4 regions of the Bacillus sp. CGMCC 1.60114 genome follow, and region 3 is predicted to be linked to each of the others. Evidence: predicted binding sites of a transcription regulator. Region 3 holds the regulator's gene; each other region holds the start of a gene.
What was found. Region 3 encodes Rex, which represses fermentation and respiration genes when NADH is low (regulators of the CRP and FNR family bind a similar motif). Its sites were predicted from a motif close to TTGTGAAATATTTCACAA; they were not measured.
Positions count from the first base shown of each region.

Region 1: ACFQZ1_RS07350 (formate/nitrite transporter family protein) is a predicted target of Rex. The motif match lies at 1,510-1,527, and genes of this name have one in related genera.
Region 2: pflB (formate C-acetyltransferase) is a predicted target of Rex. The motif match lies at 1,325-1,342, and genes of this name have one in related genera.
Region 4: nirB (nitrite reductase large subunit NirB) is a predicted target of Rex. The motif match lies at 1,313-1,330, and genes of this name have one in related genera.

Region 1 is NZ_JBHTHG010000012.1:259,726-262,945, forward strand. Features, by position in the region: gene ACFQZ1_RS07340 (alpha/beta-type small acid-soluble spore protein) at 1-138, shown strand, start outside; gene ACFQZ1_RS07345 (TerC family protein) at 593-1,399, shown strand; gene ACFQZ1_RS07350 (formate/nitrite transporter family protein) at 1,613-2,461, shown strand; gene ACFQZ1_RS07355 (cyclic-phosphate processing receiver domain-containing protein) at 2,558-2,872, opposite strand; gene ACFQZ1_RS07360 (prepilin peptidase) at 2,885-3,220, opposite strand, start outside.
Region 2 is NZ_JBHTHG010000009.1:35,400-38,619, forward strand. Features, by position in the region: gene ACFQZ1_RS05670 (glycosyltransferase family 2 protein) at 1-1,064, shown strand, start outside; gene pflB (formate C-acetyltransferase) at 1,453-3,220, shown strand, end outside.
Region 3 is NZ_JBHTHG010000062.1:4,293-7,512, reverse strand. Features, by position in the region: gene groES (co-chaperone GroES) at 1-38, opposite strand, end outside; gene ACFQZ1_RS10955 (CPBP family intramembrane glutamic endopeptidase) at 393-1,121, shown strand; gene ACFQZ1_RS10950 (YdiK family protein) at 1,124-1,321, shown strand; gene ACFQZ1_RS10945 (redox-sensing transcriptional repressor Rex) at 1,348-1,977, opposite strand; gene ACFQZ1_RS10940 (ABC transporter ATP-binding protein) at 2,160-3,220, shown strand, end outside.
Region 4 is NZ_JBHTHG010000007.1:299,275-302,494, reverse strand. Features, by position in the region: gene nirB (nitrite reductase large subunit NirB) at 1-1,295, opposite strand, end outside; gene ACFQZ1_RS04670 (GerMN domain-containing protein) at 1,640-2,677, shown strand; gene rph (ribonuclease PH) at 2,803-3,220, shown strand, end outside.

The sequences.
Region 1 (3,220 bases), on a different contig from region 3:
GAGCAATTCAAGTATGAAATCGCTCAAGAATTTGGCGTAAGTTTAGGTTCTGACACAGCTTCTCGTTCTAACGGATCTGTTGGCGGTGAAGTAACAAAACGTCTTGTTTCTCTTGCACAACAACAATTACGTGGATAATTAATCAAATAGATAATGGATTTGAGACAGATGCCCTCTGTCTCTTTTCTTTTCTAATCTGTACAACATATAATCTTTTTCCTTGTTAGTAGTCTCTTCTTTTGCATGCAGAAAAAATATACATGTTAAATATGCGAGCAAACATTTTTTAATGGTTGACAAACATTAACAGTTCTCATATATTATAAGTAACAGCATATTTCCAAAGGGGAGTAGCGTCAGAGAAAATATTCTCTGAAACAAAGTCGTCATTACGTGGAATTATATTCCTCCGGCTTTGTTGGCATATCTTATTACATATGTCTAGCAAGACCTTTGCCTATCAACGGCAGAGGTCTTTTTTGCATTCTTGTCTAAATTTCTTCTCCGTTGATAGAGCTTATTTGGGGAAAGCTAAACAATGGGGAATTTTCTTCTTTTGTTTAGCACATATACAAACGAGAGGAGAATGGAAATGGATTTATCTTTATTATTGGAGTATGGCTGGGTATTACTTATTTTAATCGTTTTAGAGGGAATTTTAGCAGCAGATAACGCGCTTGTTCTTGCTATTATGGTAAAACATTTACCGGAAGAAAAGCGTAAAAAAGCCTTATTTTATGGGCTTGCAGGAGCCTTTGTATTTCGCTTTGGATCGCTGTTTATAATTTCATTTCTTGTCGATGTATGGCAAGTACAAGCGATCGGCGCCATCTATTTAATGTTTATTGCTGGTAACCATCTTGTAAAAACTTATGTAAAAAAGAATGTAACGCACGAAGAAACAAAGGAAAACGAGACAGAGAAAAAACAAGAAAACTTTTGGTGGACTGTATTTAAAGTAGAGGTTGCTGATATCGCCTTTGCTATTGACTCTATTTTAGCGGCTGTTGCATTAGCTGTGACATTACCGAAAACAAATCTTGGTACGATTGGTAGCCTCGATACAGCACAGTTTTTCGTTATTTTCGCAGGTGGTATGATTGGATTAATCATTATGCGCTTTGCCGCATCTGCTTTCGTAAACTTACTGAAACGTAAACCTGGGTTGGAAACTGCTGCATTCACGATTGTAGGCTGGGTTGGTGTGAAATTAGCAGTTCATACGTTGGCTCACCCTGCATTAGGTGTGATTCCACATGAATTCCCAGAATCAGCTACTTGGAAAATTATATTTTGGACTGTATTGCTTGGAATTGGTGCAAGTGGTTGGTTCTTATCAAAAGAAACAACACCAAATGTACAACAAAATTCGAAAAAATATAAAGAAAAAGCGCTGTAATTTCAGCGCTTTTTCTTTTCTTCAAAAATATACATTTTTTCTCATACATTGAAAATTCACCATATTATACAACAAAAATGTTAGCGCTTTCTTTTGAAATCATGTCCTTTTTGTGAAATATTGCACAAACTTATTGAAAGTAGAAACAAATACGTGTACTTTATTCATATCAAGAGTATTTATAAACGATGTATTAAAGGAGCGTAATGACTTATGCTAGAACAAGGAGTAGATTACGTTGTACAGCTTGCAAAGAAAAAGAAACAAATGCTAGATAACAATCCAATGCAATATTTTCTTCGTGCTGTACTTGCTGGTATCTATATTGGTTTTACGATTGTACTATGTTTTAAATTAGGAAATTTCTTTCATGATGCACATTCACCTGCCACATATTTAGCATCTTCTATGTTTTTTGGAATCGCACTCATTTTAATTATATATGGCGGTGCTGAATTATTTACAGGAAATACAATGTATTTCACAGTTGCAACTTTGCGAAAAGAGACCACAATTGGTGATACATTACGTAACTGGGGTGCTTGCTATGCCGGTAACTTAGTAGGGGCAATATTTTTTGCAGCACTCTTTTATGCGACTGGTATTTTTGAAACGATTAGTCACAATCACTTATTAAATGAAGTTGTTGGAACAAAGATGGGCGCATCAACAATGCACTTATTTTTTAAAGCAATTTTATGTAACTGGCTCGTTTGTCTTGCATGTTTCCTTCCTTCTCAAGTAAAGGGAGATACAGCAAAAATGCTTATGATGATGCTTATTGTTTTTACTTTTTTCTTATCTGGATATGAGCATAGCATCGCAAATTTATCGCTATTTGCACTTTCTTTAGTATCACCACACCCTGATACAATTTCTGTTGCAGGTGCAATTCATAACTTAATTCCAGTTACAATTGGAAATATTATCGGTGGATCTGTGTTTGTCGGCATGGTATATCATTATTTGACTAAAACAAAAAGTAAACCAGAATCTACAGAAAGTGGAATCATTTCCGCACAAGTTGAAGAAATCATTCCATTACAAGCGCATGTAAAATAATGCAAAACTTTCTTCAGTATGGGGGCTTCAGTCCCGCACGAATAACTGGAGCACCATCGAAAACATGCATTCCAACCTTATTGGAATGCATGTTTTTTAGTAACTTCCAACACATTTAATAAGAATAGATGAAGAAATTTCTCCGGACACCTTTCCTTTTTGTATGCGATTTAACATATAATATTGTCCTATTGTATCATTTGTATGAAGATAAATTTCCTCGACATGTAATCCTTCCTTACAAAAGGCATCGATAAAATACAATCCATTTCTCTGACGCAATCCCATATTATAATCAAGCGATAACGTATGTACCTTATTATTCCGAGTAAGCTCCAGTGCCTGTTCCACTGTCGTTGCTAACGTAAATCCTGCTGGGCAAGGTCTTTGATCATCCATATATACATTCATCTTATCCCTCCTCTACATATACATACTATATGCACCTACTGTCCCCAGTGCAATAAACGGAGCAAACGGGAGCGGTTCTTTATAAGTCATGCGCCGAAAAGCAATAGAAATAGTAAAAAAGCAAATACCAAACAATGAAGAAAAACAAAGTGATAGTAATATCGTTTTTGTTCCGACTACAAATCCAAGTAAAATGAGCAGTTTTACATCCCCACCGCCAATACCTGCTGGACAAATTACTTGAATGATATATAAAAGTACAAACATAACTGTTGCTCCTAATAATCCATCCCACCATAACGAAGGTGGAATAAAAAAACGTTCTATTACAAATATCACTGCAAAAAA
Region 2 (3,220 bases), on a different contig from region 3:
CGTTATGTAATCCGATTGTTGCACACGTTCGCTTAACAGCACAAGGATGGCGAATACAACGGCATTGTTCAATTGATGTAATTACTTCCAATAAATTTCGCCCAGCTGAGCATGAAGCATATGGGAATAAACTTGCACATGCAGAGCAGCGAATGATAGGAGATCACATAGAAGCATTAGGTGAATGGTTAGATAATTATGATAGACGAGGAGCCTATACAGATGGAAATAGGAGAAGAGATATTGTACTAGCTCTTCGCGAACTTGGTGATCAAGCATTGCCTTCATATTATAATGGCTGGGGTATTCAATCCAATTTATATAGTGGTAAACAACTTTCAATTATTATTCCTGCTCAAAACGAAGAAATGACGATTGCATTAGTTATTCAAGAAGCACGTAAAATTGAGCCACTTGAAATTATCGTTGTTGTTAATGGATCAAATGATAAAACAGCGACAATTGCAAAGCAATGCGGGGCTACAACTATTGTTTATGAAGAAACTCTTGGAAATGATGTGGGACGTTCTATAGGGGCTCAGATGGCTAAAGGGGATATCTTGTTATTTATTGATGGTGATTTTGCAATACCTGCAAAGGATTTGTATCCTTTTGCAAAAGCGATTGCCGAAGGACAAGACGTGGTGTTGAATGATTTAAATAATTATTTAGATTTACGAGCACCATTACATCTTGTTACGGCACTAAAATATGCCCTAAACTTGGCTTGTAACCGAAAAGATTTAGGGGTAGGTTCGCTCGTATCTGTACCAAATGCATTTAGTAAGGTTTGTTTAGAATATATCGGATTTGATTCTTTATTATCTCCATGTGTGGCACAGGTGAAGGCAATATTAGCGGGATTTTTAACCTCTTGTGTACATCGTGTAGAAGTAGATCAAATGAATCGAATTCGGCCGAATGAACATTTTACAGTGAAGGAGCATGCCCCAGCTGTACTTCGAATTATTGGGGATCATGAAGAGGGGATGTCATGTTTGATAGAAGAACTTGGCATTCGAGGTGGTTTTCATGATGGTGGACGTAAGAGAGAAATAAAGTGAAACTTCCATCGGTGGGGGTCTTACTGCCCAAAAATGGCGGGATAAAATAAAAAAGGTGTGCCAAAACAGGCACACCTTTTTTCATTCTGTTTTAAAAATACTATAACAGAATAGGGAGGAAGAGTATTACAGTTTAAACTGGATATGACTCTTATACTGCAGAAAAGGATTCCTTCATTAGAATACCAAAAAAATGAAATTATTAAAAGGGGTTAATTTAATAAAGATTAAAGTAACGTTTTCACTATATTCATAGGAGTTTGCTCATTGTTTCACAAACATGTCACAACTTTAACGTTCATTTTTTCAAAAAAGTAGTATTCTAAATACGTAAGCTGTTATATAAAAAATCTTAGTCCTGTACTAATCAAAAATGGAGGAGATTAGGATGACTGAAGTATTAGAAAATGTAAAAAATGCATGGGAAAACTTTAAAGGTGAAAAGTGGAAAGCAGAGATTGATGTCCGCAACTTCATTTTAAATAATGTAAACGTTTACCAGGGGGATGAATCCTTCTTGGCTGGAGCAACAGAAGCGACGAAACAACTTTGGGATCAAGTAATGGATTTAACAAAACAAGAACGTGACAATGGCGGAGTCCTTGACATGGATACGAAAATTGTTTCTTCTATTACATCACATGACCCAGGATATTTAAATAAAGATATTGAAAAAGTAGTTGGTTTCCAAACTGACAAGCCATTTAAGCGCTCATTACAACCATTAGGTGGTATTCGTATGGCAGAGCAAGCTTGTGAATCTTATGGATATGAAATGGACAAAGAACTAAGCCGTATTTTCAGAGACTGGCGTAAAACGCATAACCAAGGTGTATTCGATGCTTATACTCCTGAAATGAGAGCAGCTCGTAAATCAGGCGTTATTACAGGTCTTCCAGATGCATATGGACGTGGTCGTATTATTGGTGACTATCGCCGCGTTGCATTATACGGTATAGATCGTTTAATCGAAGCGAAAAAGGAAGATTTGAATTTAACTGGCGGTGTAATGAGCGAAGATACAATGCGTTTACGCGAAGAATTATCTGAGCAAATCCGTGCCCTTCAAGAATTAAAACAAATGGCAGCTTCTCATGGCTTTGATATTTCTAAGCCAGCAACAAATGCACAAGAAGCGTTCCAATGGTTATATTTTGCTTATCTTGCAGCAATTAAAGAACAAAACGGTGCAGCGATGAGTCTTGGCCGTACGTCTACTTTCTTAGATATCTTTATTGAAAGAGATTTAGTAAACGGTACATTAACAGAAGAAGAAGCACAAGAAATTGTTGATCATTTCATTATGAAATTACGTCTTGTGAAATTTGCAAGAACACCTGATTATAATGAATTATTCTCTGGTGATCCAACCTGGGTAACAGAATCTATCGGTGGTATTGCACTTGATGGTCGTCCATTAGTAACGAAAAACTCATTCCGTTTCTTACACACATTAGATAACTTAGGACCAGCTCCAGAACCAAACTTAACAGTTCTTTGGTCTAAACAATTACCACAGAACTTTAAAAACTACTGTGCGAAAATGTCTATTAAAACATCTGCAATTCAATATGAAAATGATGACATTATGCGCCCAGAGTATGGCGATGATTACGGTATTGCTTGTTGTGTGTCTGCAATGAGAATTGGTAAGCAAATGCAGTTCTTCGGAGCTCGTGCAAACTTAGCTAAGACACTGTTATATGCAATTAATGGCGGTAGAGATGAAAAATCAAAAGAACAAATTGGACCTGAATTTGCACCTATCACTTCTGAAGTATTAGATTACGAAGAAGTTATGCGTAAATTTGATATGACAATGGAATGGCTAGCAGGTTTATATTTAAATACATTAAATGTAATTCACTATATGCATGATAAATATAGCTATGAACGCATTGAAATGGCACTTCATGATACAGAGATTCTTCGTACAATGGCAACAGGTATTGCTGGATTATCTGTAGTAGCTGACTCTTTAAGTGCAATTAAATATGCGAAAGTAAAACCAATCCGTGATGAAAATGGTATCGCAGTTGACTTTGAAATTGAAGGAGACTTCCCTAAATACGGTAACAATGATGATCGTGTAGATGAAATTGCAGTCAATCTTGTAAAAACATTTATGAACAAACTTCGTAAACATAAAACATACC
Region 3 (3,220 bases):
AGCTCAATTACAACGCGATCACCTAATGGCTTTAGCATGAACAATAACCTCCTCATTGACTATGTAAATTTTATGTTTATTAGCACTCGAACACTCCGAGTGCTAACACACTTATTATAATAAAGAATCTTATTTTCTTTTGCAAGTGAAAAAACGTAATTTTTCGGAAAACTATTCTACATTCTTTTCCTTTTTTCTATAAGCTTATATACTTTACCGGATGAATAACATAATAATTCTTACCTTCACGGAAAATCAGTACTGATAGAAGATTCATCATCGTTTTTCCTTCTTCTCCTATGTTACAATAAGAAAGATGCCATAAGTTGTTTTCTCTATGGGTAGAGCATTTTCCTTTTTCATTACAAAAAATTTAAAAAGGAGTTATGAAATTGAAGAGACAATACTGGTGGGTTGTTATTACATATATTTTAATGCAATTATCAGGGGTAATTGGAGGATGGATCCTTTTAAAAAGCGGAATATACAACAATGGAAACAGGAGCTTTCAAGAAAAGGTTCAATTAGCAACTGCACATTGGGGAATAATCAGCTTCTTCGTTGCTCTTATTATCATCCTACTGTTATTACGCAATGATACACAATCGGAAAAATGGGAGCGAGAAAAAACAAGCATTTCTGCTACAATAGGTTGGATCATTTTAGGAGTTTTTCTTGCTTTATTCGCCCAAGTAATTGCTGGCACCATCGAAACACAAATTTTTAAAGTTGAAGCTGAATCTGAAAATACACAAAACATTATCGAAATCATAAAAGCTGCTCCATTATTTATAATTGTTTCGTCTATATTTGCTCCTATTCTTGAGGAAATTGTATTTAGAAAGATTCTATTTGGAACACTATATAAACGATATAACTTCTTTATCGCAGCAATCGTGAGTTCTCTTATATTTGCTTTAATTCATTTTGACCCTACACATTTATTAGTGTATATTTCCATGGGGCTTGTTTTTTCATTTTTATACGTTAAAACGAAACGAATTATTGTACCCATTATGGCTCATGTTATGATGAATACAAATGTTATGTTAATTACATTTGTACTTCATCCCTATCTAGAAAAAGCTGAAAAATTGCAAGGATTTATCGGAGGATTTTAAACATGCGAAATTCACCATTTGTTATGGCAACTTTGTACTTTCTTCTCGGGTGTATTTTTACATACTTAGCAATTACAAGTGTTGAAGATACAATTTGGAACTTTTATACACTATTGCTTGCTATAATGGCAACCGTTGATTTTAATTTGGCACTTCGCCTTCTTTTTTCTAAATCGAAAAAAGGTAATATGAAGAAATAATAAAAACGCAGGGAATTCCTGCGTTTTTATTTTGGATAATTTTTTAAAAAGTACACAAGCGTTTGTAATTCTACCGCTAAATCAATATGATGAATTCGAATATGTTCTACTATATTTAACCTAGCAGGTGTAAAGTTTAAAACACCTTGTATACCAGTATGCGATAAGCGATCTGCTACAGCTTGTGCAACAGAAGCAGGTACTGTTAATATTGCCACTTTTATATCATCTGATAATTTCTCTTCTAATTCATCCAGATGATATACTGGAATTCCTCCGATTTCTTTTCCAACTTTCTCTTCATCAACGTCAAATGCCATCTCAATTTTTGTATTATTATTTTTCGTAAAATTGTAATGTAAGAAAGCTGTCCCTAAATTACCTACCCCTATTAGAGCTACACGCGTTACATCATCTTGGTCAAGTGTTTCGCGAAAAAACGACAATAAATAATTTACGTTATAGCCGTATCCCTTTTTCCCTAATGCCCCAAAGTATGAAAAATCTCTTCGAATTGTCGCAGAATCCACTTTCACCGCTTCACTTAATTCTGCAGATGATACGCGTTGCTTACCAGATAATGATAAGTTTTGGATAAATCGATAGTATAGAGGCAATCTTTTGGCAGTCGCCTGCGGAATTTTAGGCTGCTCCATGCAACCCCCTCCTCTCTTCCTATCTGTTCAAGTGATTGAAACATGTACGGAAGTTTAGCATTGAAAGTTTTCCTTGTATAATAGAGAGAGAACTTCTCTATTATGTTCAACTATACACTATTTTTAGTATGATTGAGAAATATAATCATGGCAAAGTTAAGAAATTATTTGAGGTGAAAACATTGATTCTACTACAAGTAAATAACCTTTCCAAGTTATACGCCGCTGAAATGATTCTTTCAAACATTAAGTTAGAGGTACAGACGCGTGATCGTATTGCACTTGTCGGCCGTAACGGCGCTGGAAAGTCTACATTATTAAAGATTATTGCGGGAGAACTGTCCCATGACAGCGGAGAAATTATTAAACCGAAAGATGTATCTATCGGTTACTTAGCACAGCACACTGGTCTTGAGACGTCATTAACCATTTGGGATGAAATGCTAACGGTATTTCTCGACTTGCAACGCATGGAGAAAGAACTCCGAAGGCTAGAACAAGAAATGGGAAAAGAAGAAAATTTCACAAATGTCACTGTACATGAAAGATTGTTAGCAGAGTATGATCGCCTGCAATTAGATTATAAAAATAAAGGCGGCTACCAATACGAAGCGGACATTCGCTCTGTTTTAAGCGGACTCGGCTTTCCGTCTGAAACACACGGAACTACAATCTCGACATTAAGCGGTGGACAAAAAACTCGTTTAGCTCTTGGAAAATTATTGTTAACAAAACCAGATTTGCTTATTTTGGATGAGCCAACAAACCATTTAGATATCGATACATTAACATGGCTAGAACAATATTTACAAGGCTATCCTGGCGCTATTTTAATCGTTTCACACGATCGATACTTTCTAGATAAACTCGTAACACAGGTGTATGAAATCTCTAATAAACAAAGTCGTAAATACACGGGAAACTACAGTAAGTATTTAGAACTTAAAGCATCACTATACGAACAAGAGATAAAGCGGTATGAGAAACAGCAAGAAGAAGTCACAAAGCTACAAGACTTCATTCAAAAAAATATTGCCCGTGCTTCCACAACAAAACGAGCACAAAGTCGCCAAAAACAATTAAATCGTATGGAACTTATGACGAGACCACTCGGTGATGAAAAATCTGCTTCTTTCCACTTTGATATCGATAGGCAAAGCGGTAATGATGTACTACAAGTAAAAAATGTCACAATTGGTTATAATAATGAGCCAATCATTGAGCACATTCATTTCCAATTAAC
Region 4 (3,220 bases), on a different contig from region 3:
TCTAAAATAGCGTGAACAATGGCTCCTTTTGTGACACCGTTACATCCGCAAACAGTTTCATCAGCACTCATACTTGTAATATCAAGTCCGCTATCTTCCCCAGCTTTGTGAAGAAGAGAAGCTGGGGTATATTCTTGTATATCTTCTTCTTTTTTTAACATGCTGAAGAGGCGTGTGCCGTCAGCTGTATCACCATATAAAACAACACCAACAACTTTATTGTCGCGGATTAGTACTTTTTTATAGGAACGTGTACATTCGACAAATATGGAGATTGCTTTTGTTACCTCATCTTCATAAATTTGACCAGCTGAGAATAAATCGCATCCAGCAACTTTCAGTTGTGTACCGACGATGCTGCCTGTATATCCATCTGTTTGTGTATTTGTAATCTGTTTTGCTAATACAGCACCTTGCTCATAGAGCGGTGCAACAAGACCATAGGCAATTCCTTTATGCTCTGCACATTCACCAACCGCATAGATGGATTGGTCATTTGTTTGCATATAGTCATTGACTACAATGCCGCGGTTCACAAGTAAACCAGCGTCTTTTGCTAACTGTGTATTCGGACGTATTCCAACAGCCATGACGATTAAATCACAATTTACAATATCGCCATCTGCAAATTGAATGCCCTCAACGTGGTCTGTACCAAGAATTTTTATCGTTTTCTTTTCCATAAGGAACTTCATACCCTGTGTTTCTAAATCTTCACGCAGTAATGAAGCTGCCTTAGCATCGAGCTGTTGCTCCATTAAGTGTGGCATTAAATGAACAACATGCACGTCCATTCCTAAGTCAATAAGTCCTCGTGCGGCTTCTAAACCAAGTAATCCGCCGCCAATGACAACTGCTTTTTTATATTGCTTAGCCGTATCTATCATAAATTGTGTATCTTCGATTGTGCGAAATCCTGTTACACCAGGGAGATTTGAACCTTCCACAGGTAAGATAAAAGCACTGGATCCTGTTGCGATAATGAGTTTATCGTACATAACAAGACGATTCTTTTCTGTAACAATGACTTGTTTTTCCCGATCAATATGAAGTACTTTTTCATTTGTATACAACGTAATATCATTTTCTTCGTACCAACTATATTTGTTCATAATGATATCTTGCATATTTGTTTTTCCTTGTAGGACGTGGGAGAGCATAATACGATTGTAATTTGGGTGCGGTTCATCTCCAAAGATGGTAATGTCGTATAAGGTATGGTTTTGTTTTAAAATTTCTTCGATGCAGCGTATTCCAGCCATACCGTTCCCGATCATGACTAAACGTGTTTTCATATTCATTTCCCTTCTTTTTGTGAAAGATTTAACAAACTTTTATGTTTGTATTATAGAATTTTTGGAAAATGAGGAGATGTGATATTTATCACAGTTTTGGAGGATTCATAAATTGTTCAAATTTGCTGTAATAGCGAAACGAAAGAAGATAGGTGGGGGATAACTGCTGGCATGCACCTGATTGGTTTAACTAACCATCAGTGGGGATGAAGAACACTCCTGCTGATGGAAGTTTCACTTTATGTAGATGTTTTTAGAAAAGATAAGTTGTCATTGCTTGTTCTAAAGTGAAAGTGGAGCTCGTATACATGTAGTACAAACTTAGATTTTTAGGAGGAAAGCGTATGCCTAAATCGACTTTAAAATGGATTGTTTGTGCTACATTAAGTACAGTTTTATTAGCAGGGTGTGGTTTGTTTAGTAAGGAAAAAGCGACAGAACAAATTGATCCGCCTAAGAAAGTAACGTATACAGATGGTGAGAAGAAAGAAACTGCGAAACAAGGGAAAACGATAAAACAAGATTTATATCTCGTAGATAAAAATGGTTATGTTGTACCGCAAACAGTACAGTTACCTGCCCCGAAAGATAATGCAGTCATTAAACAAACATTACAATATTTAGTGAAAGATGGGCCAGTGACGAATCTATTGCCAAATGGATTTCAAGCTGTACTTCCCGCAGATACAGAAATGCAAGTTGATGTGAAAAACGGGACAGCAGTTGTTGATTTTTCTAAAGAAGTGAAAAATTATAAAAAAGAAGAAGAACGTCGTATTGTAGAAGCAGTTACTTGGACGTTAACGCAGTTTAAAGAAGTGAAGAATGTGAAATTTCGTATAAATGGGCAAGATTTAGCGAAGATGCCTGTTGCTGGTACGCCGATTGGTAATGGATTAAGCCGGGCAAATGGCATTAACTTTGATGATGAGCAAGTGGCTGATATTACAAACACAAAACCAGTTACGTTGTATTTCTTGGCGCAAAATAATAAACAAAATTATTATGTACCAGTAACGCGCCGCGTTGCAGAAGGAAAAGAAAATGAAGTCGCGACAATTGTAAATGAACTTGTAAAAGGACCAGCGCATCAATCAGCGTTAACATACGACTTTAATCCAGATGTGAAGCTAATCAATGAGCCGAAACTTGAAAAAGGAACGGTGACGCTAAACTTTAATGAAAATATTTATGGGAATAAAGGTAAAAGTATGATTTCTGACTATGTACTCCAGTCTCTTGTATTAACTTTAACGGAAAAACAAGGAGTAGAAAATGTGTTAATTCAAGTGAATGGAAAAGCGAATCTTGTTACAGAAAAAGGCACTAAATTAATAAAACCAGTCGATCGTCCGCAAAACGTGAACACAGGTAGTTTTTAAACAGGAATAATTTGATATACTTAATTTATGAAAAGAAGGGGAACTCCCCTTCTTTTATTGTCATACATAACATAATTTTTAAATGGGCTATACTAACATGTAGCAGTTATAAGGGGGTTATTTTTATGCGAGTAGATGGTAGACAAGCATCAGATTTGCGCCGTGTACATATTCATACGAATTATTTAAAACATCCAGAAGGATCAGTATTGATTGAAGTTGGCGATACGAAAGTTATTTGTACAGCAACGATTGAAGAAAGGGTTCCGCCGTTTATGAGAGGGGAAGGAAAGGGATGGGTTACAGCTGAGTATTCCATGATTCCTCGTGCAACAGAACAGCGTACCATTCGTGAATCGAGTAAAGGAAAAGTAACAGGGCGCACAATGGAAATTCAACGTTTAATAGGACGAGCATTACGTGCTGTGGTTGATTTAGAAGCGCTTGGTGAAAAAACGGTTTGGATTGACTGTGACGTCATTCAAGCTGACGGTGGAACGAGAACAGCTTCTATTACCGGTGCGTATGTTGCAATGGTATTAG